3 regions of the Psychrilyobacter piezotolerans genome follow, and region 1 is predicted to be linked to each of the others. Evidence: riboswitches for the same ligand, from Rfam matches in the RefSeq annotation. Region 1 holds a riboswitch; each other region holds the start of a gene.
What was found. Region 1 has a riboswitch for cyclic di-GMP ahead of DYH56_RS15225 (tetratricopeptide repeat protein). Riboswitches for the same ligand answer to the same signal wherever they lie in the genome.

Region 1 (4,419 bases):
TATTGGTTTTTCTATCTATATATTCAATCTTATCTAATTTCATATTATATCTCCCTGTCAACTTTTATATTTTAATGGTTATCCTATATATTATATCATAAAATATATGTATTTAGAAAATCTGCTTTTCTTATGATAGTTTTTAAGGTTCTCTGCAACAATTTTAAAGGAATTATCGTTTTTTTTAGTAATTGGATAGTATGAAATAAAATAAGCTAAAGTAAGGAGGAGGACCTTTGAAAAATAAAGTACTTATGCCATATTTAATTGTAATAGCCATAACTTTAACATTGATATCCTTAGATATGCCATTTCCAAAAGTAGAAAATCCAACAGCCTGGGATATCATAAGCGAACTTTTAATCTGTATCCAACCTTTAATATGGATATGTTTTGGAAAAATTGCCTTTAGAAAAATTTTTATACGTAGTTTATATGTAGGTGGGTCCATTATATTTTATACAGGTGCATTACAAAATGTAATGGATGAAATATATGAGATAGAAGGGTTTCTATCTCATATAGACAAAGTTTTAATGCCCATTGGACTAATGCTGATATCAATGGGAGTTGTTTTGTCTGTTTTAAATGAAAGGAAAGATAATTTCTATATTTCACAAAAAAGTATAAAAGATCCATTGACAAAATTGTACAACAGACGTTATTTAGAAGAAAAGTTAGAGTCTATATTAAATGAATCGACTGAAGTTAATCATGAAATATCCATAGCCTTTATTGACATTGACAATTTTAAGAAAATTAATGATACAGTGGGTCATATAAAAGGAGATGAAATTTTAAGATACATAGGTAAATTAATAAATGGTTCCATAAGAGAATCAGATTATGCCTTTCGGTATGGTGGAGATGAATTTTTGATAGTATATCAAAATACAACTGCGGAAATAGCTTTAAAAATAACCGAACGGATTAAAGATAATTTTAAGAAAAATATTTTATTTCATAATTACAACCTAAGTCTGAGTTCAGGTATAGCATCCTATCAAAGGTCTGAAAATTATAAGGAGTTTATCAGGAGAGCAGATCAAGCGATGTATAAATCTAAAATTAACGGTAAGAATCGAACAACCCTAGCTGCTACTCCTTAAAGGAATCATCAAAAATTGTTATATTTTATATGCTTATTTCATTTTTATGGATATTATTTTCTGATAAAATTCTATACACGATGGTTAAAGATGTTGAATCCTATAAGTCACTCCAAACTTATAAAGGATCAAGATTTAGATAGTTTTTTAACAAAAGCTGATAAGGCCCTCTACAAAGCCAAAGAAAATGGAAAAAACAGATATAGTTTTTAGTGGAGTAGAGTAATCTTAATGATTATTCTATTTTTTATTATCTAGAGAATTTCAGTGCTGGCGTTGAAGATATTACAATATTTTTGCAATTAAATATGAAGAAAGGCTTTCAGAATATCTATTCTAAAAGCCTAACTAGTTTAGTAATTAAGATTTGAATGAAAACACAAAAGTTGTTACACTCCCCTGTATTAAATATTAAAATACGGTAATAGATAATTTTACTTCCTATTTTTTACATTATACTAAAACCTTTGCTGGATAATATTTTTGTTTTTATGTGCTAACGGGTCCAATGAATCTATTTTTAAAATAAAGTTATAGTCCGCGATAGCTCCATTGTAATAATCTAACCTCTCTTTTATTATTGCCCTGCTGTGATACGCCTGCAAATATTCAGGGTTTAGCTTTATAGCTGTATTATAATCTTTCATTGCACCTAGGTAATCTCCTAATTTAAACTTTAAATTGCCTCTGTTAAAATAACTATTTGGATTATCTGGATTGGATTTAATAGCTTTATCATAACTTTTCAGCAACCCTTTTTCCTCTTTTGATTTTACTTTTTCACCTGAATAATTATTTTTAATAAGTCTGTTGATTAGAATTTTAAGCATCTTGTCCCCCTAAAGAAACTTTGACAACTGGCTGTCATATCCATTGCAAGACTCAGACCCTATAGTTTTGCGTCACAAAGTTTCCTTTGCTTTGCCTTTTTTCAAAATTATTTATTTTTTTAATATATTTTTATTCTAGTTATTATAACAAAAATTAACATATAGTGCATTTTTTATAGAAAAAATTTAAAAACAGTCAAATCCTATATTAGGATAACGGCATAAAATACCAAAGGAGTTGCCTGTTCAATGGATATCTCTACGATGAGATAATTTTTTTTACCACATCATCAAATGTATAGTTCTTAAGGCTTGCAAGTTTAGGAAGAAGGCTTGTCTCTGTCATTCCAGGACAGGTATTAACCTCTAAAAAATAGATTTTGTCATCTGATAATATAAAGTCACTTCTAGAAGCACCGCTTAATTTAAGTTCATCGTGAATAAGCTTAGCATTCCTCATGGCATTTTCATAGATTTCTTTCGATACCTTTGCAGGGTACTCGTAATCGGTCTTTCCTCCTGCATATTTTGACTCATAGTCATATATTCCACCATGGGGAATTACCTTCAACACTCCAAGAGTTTCTCCATTTAAAATTCCTGCAGTCAGTTCTATTCCCTTTATATACTCTTCTATTATCACACTTCTATCTGATAGGTTTTCCAAAGCAACTTCTGCATCTTCCATATTTTTACAAATATAAAGCCCCATACTGGATCCTTCTTTTGACGGTTTTATCACTACCGGAAACTTATCTATCTCCTCTTTGTTTGGATAGGTCTTGGGGATTCTTATTCCCAAACTATCTGCTATCCTTTTAGTTATAATTTTATCCATTGCAACTGCACTTGGAGCTGCTTTAGACCCTGTATATTTTTTTCCTAAAAGATCAAGTAAGCCTTGAATCCTTCCGTCCTCTCCACACCCCCCATGTAGAGATAAAAATGCCAGATCATATTCATTTTCAATGAATGATGCGACCAGGTTTTCACTTGTTAAATCCACTCCATATGCATCGTATCCCTGTCTTATTAAGCTGTTTAATACTGCACTCCCTGTTTTTAGTGATACTTCCCTCTCAGTTGATGTTCCCCCCATAAAAACTGCAATTTTCATCTTTTCCTCCTATAATGATTATTTTTAGACCTCTATTCCAGATATCTTTTTTACTTTTTAAAGGTTTTCTTTATCCTGCAGATTTTTTATACCTGGTTGCCTTTACAAATAGATCAGAAGGATTAACAGTTATTTCATGTTGTTGAATAACATAGCCATGATCAGATAAAATATCCCTTACCATTGCACCTATAAGCTGTTTAAACCTGTTTAATTTCACATGATTTTTCAATGGGAAATTATTTATAAGGTCTTTTTGTAATGCAGTGACTGCAGGTTTTTTAAGATACGTAGCCGTTTCCATTTTGATTAAACTTTCTCTTGTTTTAAGGAAAGCCCAAATATCTTGGGACAATTGACTATATTGTCCTACCAATAGATCGTTAAATTTCTTGTCTGTATACATAGCTATTCCTCCTTATTTTAAACCCCATTGGATTGAAAGGGTCTTAATTTTAAAGCATCTTATATTTATGATGTCTTCTTTTTTAGATATACTGCAATTTAACTTTTTTCCTTTAACTTTGATGCATTGAATAAATTTTTTAGAAATTATTAATTATTTTAATTCTAAATTTCTTGATTTAATCTATTTCTAGGCATCGACCTCAAATAAATTATTTATAAATCTACATTCAAAAACAGCAAGTGGTGGATTAAAGCGACTTGCTGTTTTTTATTCTTATTTGAATACAGTTTGATTTCTACCATTAGTTTTTGCCTTATACATATTGCTGTCAGCTCTTTTCATTACGATATCTGCATCTTCCCACTCTTTATAAAAAGTTGCTCCAAAACTTGCAGTAATTTTATTATCTATCCCCTCTAACACTATATTTTCACATTTTTTTCTGAGTTTTTCAGAAATATCGAATAAATAGTTTTCTTCCCTACATTGCACAATAATGCAGAATTCTTCTCCACCCATTCTTGCAACTATATCTTCTTTTCTAGTATTATCTTTAAGCATTTGGGAAAATTTAATTAAAACTAAATCTCCTACGTCATGTCCATAGGTGTCATTAAAATTTTTAAAGAAATCTATATCCATAAAAATTATCCCTATATTAAAATAATTATTTCTTTTTTTTAGAGATATTAATTCTTTCAAACGTTCAAAGAAAAATTTACGATTAGCAATTCCAGTAAGAAAATCAGTATTTAGTAATTGAGTGATTTTTTCATTAGCTAATTTTAACTCAAAATTTTTCTTTGTCAATTCCCTTGTGAGATTTGACATTTCAATATTTATTTGAGAAATTTCACTCACTATTTCAGATTCACTAATCAGATAATTTTTAAATATTATAACTGTGTCCTCTTCTTTTTTTATTAAAGAACCCTGTAAATAAGTTACAGAACC
Region 2 (4,419 bases), on a different contig from region 1:
GTATTTCTATAGAATATTCTCCTCGACAGTCATAATTTTTTATGAGAGTTAATGTCCATTCCCCTTTATCCAGATCCCCTTCTTTAAATAAATTCGAAGTTCTATTAAATTCTTTAAAAATAGAATAAACTCTATTGTAGGTTTTTAAGGTAAATGTCCCCCTTATTCTACCCTTTGGATCTTTCAATACGGCGATTACATGTTCAAATATACAGTTTTTTAAAAAAATAGTTATATTTTCCTTGGCATCCTCCACATGAAACCTGTGTATAATTTTTTCTGGAAACTTCGATAAAAATACTCCTTCTATTAACATGTTTTTCTCCTTTTTTATTTTGATTTTTTAATGTATAATTACAATTATGAATTATAAAGGTGTGAATTATTATGAGTATCAGTATACGTAAATTAGTTAGTAAATATTCTTTGACTCAATCTGAAGAGATTGTTTTAACTTATATCTTAGAAAATTTAGATGATGTTTTAGACTATGGGGTTCGTAAAGTTGCTAAAGATTGTTTTTGTTCTACATCTGTAGTCATGCATCTTGCTAAAAAAATGAACTTAAAAGGTTTTGTGGATATGGTTTATCATTTTAAAAGCTTAACTTCCAAAAATCATGAAAATCATGAATTTATAAATTATTTTGAAAAAAACCATACTAAACTGGAAGAGTTAAAAAAAATCTTAGAAACATCTTCTAATGAAGCTATCTACATAATGGGGAATGGATTTTCAAAAATTATAAGCCGTTATTTTCAAGAGCGCTTAACAAAGCATGGATATCTTGCATTTGTAAATGAACATTTAGAACTTTTAGAAACACCTCATACAAAGTCTCCTTTAGCTATTATTATTTCTGAATCTGGAGAAACGAAGTATTCTGTAAAGCAATTAAACAAATGTATAAAAAATGATATAAAAGTTATCTCTTTTACATGTAATATTGAAAATACTATACAACAAAATTCTTTTCTGAATTTATCTATTGAAAACAGTGCTTATATTAAATCTTTAAATACTGATTTTAATTGTTTTTTTTCAAATTTAATTATGACAATAGATGCTCTTATGTCCACTTTGGAATCAAAATGCTTATAAATTAACTATATATCATATATCTACCCTTGTAAATAGTTTTAAAAATTAAAAAAAAGTTACATATATTGTAACCTGTTACAATATATGTATCGATATATCAAATTTAATAAAAAATTATAAAATAAAAGAGAGCTGTTACAGCTCTCTTTTTACTGGTTAGAAATATAATTTTAGTCCTTTTAATTTTACCCTTTTCTTTTTAAAATTAGATAGGTGGCCGATAAAATCATCCCCCCTCCTATAATTGTTGGGATTCCTGGCATTTCATTAAAAAATATTCCTCCTAATATAACAGCTCCCAATGGATCTATATAGGATAAAACTCCCACATGCTGAACTTTTATTCTTTTTATTCCTTCAAAATAGAGGTTTAATGCTATACATGTGTGGATGACCCCCACTATAATCATTAAGATTAAAGACAGGGTATTGAATCTCTTCATATTTTTGATCACAGGAAAAAAGATCAAGGAGGAGATTCCCATTTGAAATAAACTGATTTTATGGGATGGAACATCTTTCAATTTTTTTACACTGATTGTAACTAAGGCGTAAAAAAATGCCGCGATCAACCCATACCCCACACCTGTCATGCTAAAATTACTGCCTTTTTGAGACCCCATCAGGGTCATTAAAATTATCCCCGAAAAGCTTAGTCCAACAGCAATTAAAGTTCTTTTATTGATACTTTCCTTTAACAGAAAAACAGAAAGTATAGTTACGATAACAGGGGCTACATAGTAACTCATTGTTGCTGAAGCAATAGTTGTAACTTTAATTGCCCGAAAAAAGAAAAACCAATTGAGAGCAATAAATAATCCGCTCATAGAAAGGATTAAATATTCTTTCAAAGACAATTTATTGCTTGTGCTATCTTTCTTTTTTGTAAATTTTAATATTCCAAGTACTATAAATGCTATAAATACTCTGAAAAAGACTATAACCTCTGGCGGCTGATCAATATATCGTACAAATATCCCGATACTTCCCCATATAATCATTGATGATATCATCAAAAGATATCCTATATTCATAATGCTGCTCCTCCCAAACTATATATTTAGGCATACTGTACCACAAATTTAAACTTTAAGCTATATTTTTCCCCTACTGATTTAAAGTATCGAGAAGAATTTTTAGGATAATGTTATCTACGGTAAATATAAAGTAGGTGTGTCAGATATAGTCTATAAAGAATATCCTTATTTGAAGTTTTTAATCTATTCTGTTATTATGATAATAAAGTTATAATATTTTGTTTAAAGTAAAAATATATATAATCCAGGGAATAATTCTGAAAAAGGCAGAGCAGGGGAAATTTTGTGACGCAAAACTAAAGGGTCTAAGTCTCTTAAGATATGACAGCCAGTTGCCGCAACTTTTTTAGAGGTATGCTATTTGTATAATTACAATGTAGCCTCTTTTTTATTTGCTTTAAAATATTAATAATGAATAAAAAAAGGGGTGGTTTATGAATAAATTATTATTTTCAATTTTTATTTTATTGAGTGTTTCTATTTATGGGATAGAAAATTTAAATATTCCATTAAATAAAGATGAAAAAGAGTGGATTACAGCAAATAAAAATAAAAATATAACGATTTATTTGGATAAGGACAGAGGGATATTAAATTATTATTCAAAGGGAAAAAGAAAGGGTGTTTTTCCTAATATAATTAAAGTATTGGAAGAAAACACAGGACTTAGTTTTAACATAATCGATGAAGATACTGAAATATTTGAGAGTTCTGTAGATTTGGGGATTCCTGATATAGTAATGGGTGTAGAAGACTATAAAAGAAATAATAAAGAATATGAGTATATAGATACACCTGTTGAATTAGATGGAGTTGCGATTACCAGAAAAGATTATCCTTCTATTGATTTTAAAGAAGATAATTTTGGAAAAAAAATTGTCTATGAAGAGGGAGACCAGATAAAAAATAAAATTATAAAGAAATACGGGAACCTAATTACATTGATCTCTAAACCAAATCAAAAAGAAGCTGTAGAAGCTATATTGTCTAAAGAGGCGGATGTTTATATCGAAGATTATCAGGAGGCTTTAAAATATTTAGTCAAAACGCCAAACAATAATGTAAAATTAAATTATTTTTCAAAAGTTATTAAAACGGATTATTATACTGGAGGAAAGGCAGAATTTCAGCCTTTGTTAGATATTATAGAGAGAATTTTTGATAATAAAGATCTGACAATGAAGTTTTTTCATGAGGAAACACTGAGTTATACGAAAAATAAGTTGGAGATATCCAATGAAATTCAAGAATATATTAAAAACAGGAAAAAAATAAAGGTTTTTCTTCCTTCCTTTGAAGAATTTCCACAGCTTTTCTATATCAATGAAAATAAGGTCCCAGAAGGATTTTTAAATAATTACTTCTATGAAATTGATAAAATATTGGGAATACAAATAGAGTTTGAAAGAGAAAATATAGATTTTGATGTAGACCCATTTATACTGAGTGTCAATGGGGAAGAATTAATATCTGAAAATGAAGAAATACTCATAACAGAACCTTATACCCAGATACCATTATTGATTTTTAATAGTAGTGATGAAAGCTACGTCCCGTATTTTGATAATCTAAAAAAATATCGTATTGCTGTAGTAAGAAATTCTTTTATTGAAAGGTATCTTTTGTATAAAGGATTAGGGAATAATTTAATAAGGTTTAAAAATATAAGAGAAGTATTGACAGCAGTAAGTTCTAAAAAAGCGGATATTTTAATAGGGGAATTGCAGCAAATTGATTATTTTTCAAAATTATATAGTATAAGAGATCTGCAGGTTGCAGGGACTATCCAGGATAAGCTGGAGTTAAGTTTTGGAATACCCAAAGAAGATAAAACCCTTTATTTTTTAATAAATTCATTGAACAATGAATTTTCTTATAGAATAAAAGAAGATAAAGATAAATTTTTTATCCAAAAAATAAAAATAGCAAAAGATTATAAATTATCTATAGTTATCTCCGCAGTTTCAATTCTCCTGCTAAGTTTCGTTTATAATCATTTAAGAAAATTTAAAAACACTTCTATGAAGTTAAAAAAATTAACTATTGGTCTGGTTGAAACTCTGGAAAATGCCAATACATTCAACGATGAAGATACAGGTGCACATATAAAACGATTAAACAAATATTCAGAATTATTGGCTGAAGAACTTAAAATGCCGAATTATTTTGTAAATGAAATAGGATTATATGCTTCCCTTCATGATGTGGGAAAGATAGGGATACCTGATAATATATTAAAAAAACCCGGGAAATTGACAGAGGAAGAATTTGAAACAATGAA
Region 3 (4,419 bases), on a different contig from region 1:
TTTGATAGCTTTCCATAAAAAAAATATAAACATAGGAATAACTAACAAAATAAATAGGAACAGTATATTGGGAAAAATAATCAGTAAGACAGAATAAATCACCGCCAATATAATTGATTTTCCAACAGTATTTTTTAATAGCTCTTTAATTTTTTTTATTTCCATATTTTCCTCCTATTTTGATTTTCTCTTAAAAGTTTTATTTTATATCTAAATCCATTGAGCAGATTTAAAGATTTTACTTTTGCCATAAACATCCTCCTCACATCTAATATTTGAAAAAGTTAAATGTTATTAAAACACTACCTAATATAGCAAGGATGCCTATATAAGTATCCTTACTAAAAATATGAGTATTTTCTATAATTCTACTTATCGTCATCAATATTATAAATTCGCCAGTTAATCGTGCAGCAAATAAATCGTTTTTAAAATTTAATTTTAAATTGATTTGCTTAACAATATCTAATATATTTATTTTTGAAAAACCCTCATTAAAACCCAATTTTTTATTCTTGTTTTCATAAAAAGTAAAATGAGCTGTTTTACTTGAAAAAAATGGCAACTTAAGATAATCAATTTTTTTTATTTGTGTATATAGAATTTTCTCTGTTTTATTCTTATTTACTGTAATTAATGAATAATTTGTAAAAATTATTGTATTTTTATCCATTTTTTTATCAATAAAACTAACATAATAAAAAAGTAGCTAACAAAAAAATACAGAAAATTAAATTTCATATAAGCAAGCAGTTCAATTAAAAGTAATAAAATAAAAATTGATGTAAATGTTAAAAAGACAAAATTAAGAGTGTAATCAATATTTTTACTTGATTTATTTTTTTCATAAGCTATATACCTAACCTCCTCCCCTTCCGACAACTCTTTCTTTATCTCAGGATACTGCTCTATAAACTGATCTATGGTCAACTCTCCATTGGTACCAGTATCACTATTTCTTATCTCCTTATCTTCATCTAGTATCCTATTCACTATTTCATTCACGTCTTTTATATCTTCCATAATCCCATCCCCATAATTTTTTTTATTATATTTTTGCCACTAGTTTACACCAATCATCACAAATAGATCGATAAAACTGTGATTGTCTCTATCAAACCTAACGTAATTATCTGTATCGACATAAAAAGCAGAATATTGTTCGTCCATTATTTACTACCCTTCTTAATTGTAATATATCTATACATGGAAAGAATACCCAGAATCCAAAATAGTAATCGCATAAAAACATAAAAGTCTATAATAGCTATCAAGGCTAAAAACACCCATATTATAAGTCCTATATAAGCAATAGACGTTAGAATTTTTTCTGTGGTTCCCATTTTAGAAATACCTATTTTATAAATTATATTTGAAAGATTGATTTTAGAAAAATAGATTTCAGAACATATTAATTTATTTTCCTTCCCTTTTAAAATCAAATTTCCAAATTCAGGATTTTTCGGAGTTTTATTGTAAACCACTTTTTTTATTTCACTATATAATATTTTATTTATTTTATTATTTTTTTTTAATGTAAGTAGTGAATTATTGGTAAAAATTATTGATTCTTGTGCAAATTCATGAGAACATAAAAATGTCATAAAAAATGTCATAAAAATTGGAAAGAAAAGCCAACTATAATAAACTGTAATAATCAGTGAGACTACTGCCAAAGGAAAAGATCCAAAATAAATTTTGTTGAATTCACGTTTTTTAGATTTTATCTTTTCATAAGCAATATATCGAACCTTTTCCCCCACCTCTAACCTTTTCTTTATTTTCGGATATTTCTCCATGAATTCATCTATTGTTAATTCTCCATTGGTACCAGTCAAACTGTTTTTAATTGTACTGTCTTCGTCCAATATTTTATTTATTAATATGTTCAAATTCTTTGGATTTTCTAAGTTACTTTTTTTAGTTTTTTCTTTATCAAGACTATTTTTATTCTTCCTTTTTTTAGTAATTTAAAATATGTAGTAACTAAAATAATATCAAAATATAAAATTATTAAATTCATAAAAAATAAATATGATGAAAGCTCAAGATAAGTGCCTATTAATCCCATTATTAAAACTATTAATAGTATCTTTATTTTAAATAATTTAGATGTCATTATTTCATCTTGTATTTTTAATTCGCTTTTAAATTTTAATAAAATTTGAGGTAACTGAAATCTGTTGTAATTTGTTGTAATCACCCCAATTTTTTCTTTATCACTATAAATACTGTATGAAAAACATCCCGGGGAAATATTGACATTCATCCTTTTTATCTCACTATAGATAAATTTTTTACTATATTTTTTCCTTTTTATAATCAATGATTTATCTGTAAAAATTACAGTATCCTCAACCATACTCATGATAAATATTATTGTAAGCAGAAATAAAATAAAAGTAGGTAAAAATATCCAACGATTCCCAGTATATGAAGTGATAATAAAAAAAGTACAAGCAGTTAAAAAACATACATAGATAGGTACTATAAACCTTAATATCCCAGTAGCATCTGATGGTTCATAGGCTATATACCGAACTTCCTCCCCTTCTTCTAACTCTTTCTTTACCTCATAATTTTCTTCCATAAACTCTTCTATAGTCAATGTCCCGTTGGTACCACTCGAGCTATTTTTTATCTCCTTATCTTCATCTAGTATCCGATTCACTATTTCATTCATATCTTCCATAACCCCATCCCCTATAAAAAATTTCTGCTTTCTAGCATTTTTTTTATTTAAAAATTCTTTTTCTAGATGTTACTCTACTTCTCAGTAAAAATTCTACTCAGTCGTACAACAGAATAAGTTCCGCAGTGTAACGAGGACTGAAGCTGTAAAAAGACGGTAATTACCTCTGACTTACCCCTATAACATCATTTAGAAAAAGTCTGCTTTTCTTTCCTCTATTTCTTTTTCAGATAAAAAGTAAATAGAGCCAGTTAAGGATGGAATCCTTAGAATTTTCTTCATACTACTCCTGTTTCCGTCTCTAGCCACATTCTAAATTATTTTATTTCAAATAAAAGTAATTTAGATACTCGTGTCTCAAGCGGACAAAAATCAAAAGTAGTAACTACAAAAAAAATACAGATCCCGAAAGATCTGCAACTGGCTGCCATTTTAAAGGCCCTATAGCTTTGCGTCACAGGATTTCTCCTATTTTGCCAACATTTTAAATTTTAATTAAAAAATTATTGAATTTTAATTAAAACTGTAATATTTTTAGTCATTTCTTTACAATATAGTGCATTTTATTTTTGTTGTCAATTTTTTTTATGTTCAGCCCAAATAAATAGACAAATATTGTAGATGAAATAATTACCATTGAAAAAGAGACTAAGGGTAAAGGTATTAAAAAAAGGGTTATATAAGTAAAATTACTCATATAATCCTTTTTTGTTTTTGATAATAATTCTGGATGCAGCGTCACGTTGCTTTACTTCCTAGCCACACACCCCTCCAAATGATCATCTACTACTCCTACTGCCTGTAAATAAGCATAGATGATTGTAGTTCCTATAAATTTAAATCCTCTTTTTTTCATGTCTTTACTTATGGCATCTGAAAGTTCTGTTTTTGCAGGAAGATCCTCCAATTTTTCTACCCTGTTTATTATCTGCTTACCATCTGTAAAATTCCATAGATATCTATAAAAGCTCCCAAATTCATTTTGAACCTCCATAAATCTTCCGGCATTGTTTATGGAAGCCCTTATCTTCAATCTGTTTCTGACTATTCCTTTATTATTCATCAGCTCTTCAAATTTTTCTTCATTGTATTCAGCCACCATATTATAATCAAAATTATCATAGGCTTTTCTATAGTTTTCTCTTTTTTTCAATATAGTCAGCCAGTTGAGCCCTGCCTGGGCAGATTCTAAGATCAGAAATTCAAACAAGGTTCTGTCATCATGGACAACCTTCCCCCACTCCTCATCATGATATTTTTCATAGAGTTCATTTCCTATACACCAATCACACCTTTTCATTCACTCCCCCTGTGGATCAAACTTAATCCATTTCCTTTTGGATCTTACATTAAAATATTAAATTTAATTCTTTTAACAGACTCTCCAATCTGCCGGTAATCACATTTAATTTGTCTACAATATCAAATTCCCTTTTATACAGGTTTTCAAACAATTCCCTTATGTCTGTTTCCATATTTTCCGGGGTGTGATCCAGCTGTTCTTTTGTAATTTTTAGGAGTTTTTTTTCTCCAGGGTGAAGTTTCATATTTATTGCAAAAATAATATCGAAATAACTTTCAAAAAATGCACTGATTCTATGGTTGACGCTTAGGATGTCATTTCTTTTTAAGGCCTTTTCTATCTGGTTGGTATAGGCTGGTATTATTTTATTTAAGAGGGGAAAGTTTTTTGAAACTATATTTTTTCTTAATTCTTCCGGATATTC

Region 2: it holds a riboswitch for cyclic di-GMP, as region 1 does, so the genes downstream of both, DYH56_RS04695 (HD domain-containing phosphohydrolase) here and DYH56_RS15225 (tetratricopeptide repeat protein) in region 1, are expected to answer to the same signal.
Region 3: it holds a riboswitch for cyclic di-GMP, as region 1 does, so the genes downstream of both, DYH56_RS12595 (hypothetical protein) here and DYH56_RS15225 (tetratricopeptide repeat protein) in region 1, are expected to answer to the same signal.

Annotation. Positions count from the first base shown of each region.
Region 1 is NZ_QUAJ01000051.1:3,172-7,590, forward strand. It holds gene DYH56_RS15215 (phosphatidylserine decarboxylase) at 1-43, opposite strand, end outside; gene DYH56_RS15220 (GGDEF domain-containing protein) at 237-1,109, shown strand; gene DYH56_RS15225 (tetratricopeptide repeat protein) at 1,568-1,939, opposite strand; cyclic di-GMP riboswitch class I at 1,959-2,045, opposite strand; gene DYH56_RS15230 (D-alanine--D-alanine ligase) at 2,199-3,056, opposite strand; gene DYH56_RS15235 (hypothetical protein) at 3,127-3,462, opposite strand; gene DYH56_RS15240 (GGDEF domain-containing protein) at 3,739-4,419, opposite strand, start outside.
Region 2 is NZ_QUAJ01000006.1:39,197-43,615, forward strand. It holds gene DYH56_RS04680 (CehA/McbA family metallohydrolase) at 1-316, opposite strand, end outside; gene DYH56_RS04685 (MurR/RpiR family transcriptional regulator) at 388-1,101, shown strand; gene DYH56_RS04690 (DMT family transporter) at 1,287-2,135, opposite strand; cyclic di-GMP riboswitch class I at 2,394-2,478, shown strand; gene DYH56_RS04695 (HD domain-containing phosphohydrolase) at 2,573-4,419, shown strand, end outside.
Region 3 is NZ_QUAJ01000026.1:15,454-19,872, reverse strand. It holds gene DYH56_RS12615 (energy-coupling factor transporter transmembrane component T family protein) at 1-165, opposite strand, end outside; gene DYH56_RS12610 (hypothetical protein) at 269-673, opposite strand; gene DYH56_RS12605 (hypothetical protein) at 655-1,023, opposite strand; gene DYH56_RS12600 (hypothetical protein) at 1,170-1,892, opposite strand; gene DYH56_RS12595 (hypothetical protein) at 1,907-2,692, opposite strand; cyclic di-GMP riboswitch class I at 3,105-3,180, opposite strand; gene DYH56_RS12585 (DNA-3-methyladenine glycosylase I) at 3,441-3,992, opposite strand; gene DYH56_RS12580 (DUF4037 domain-containing protein) at 4,042-4,419, opposite strand, start outside.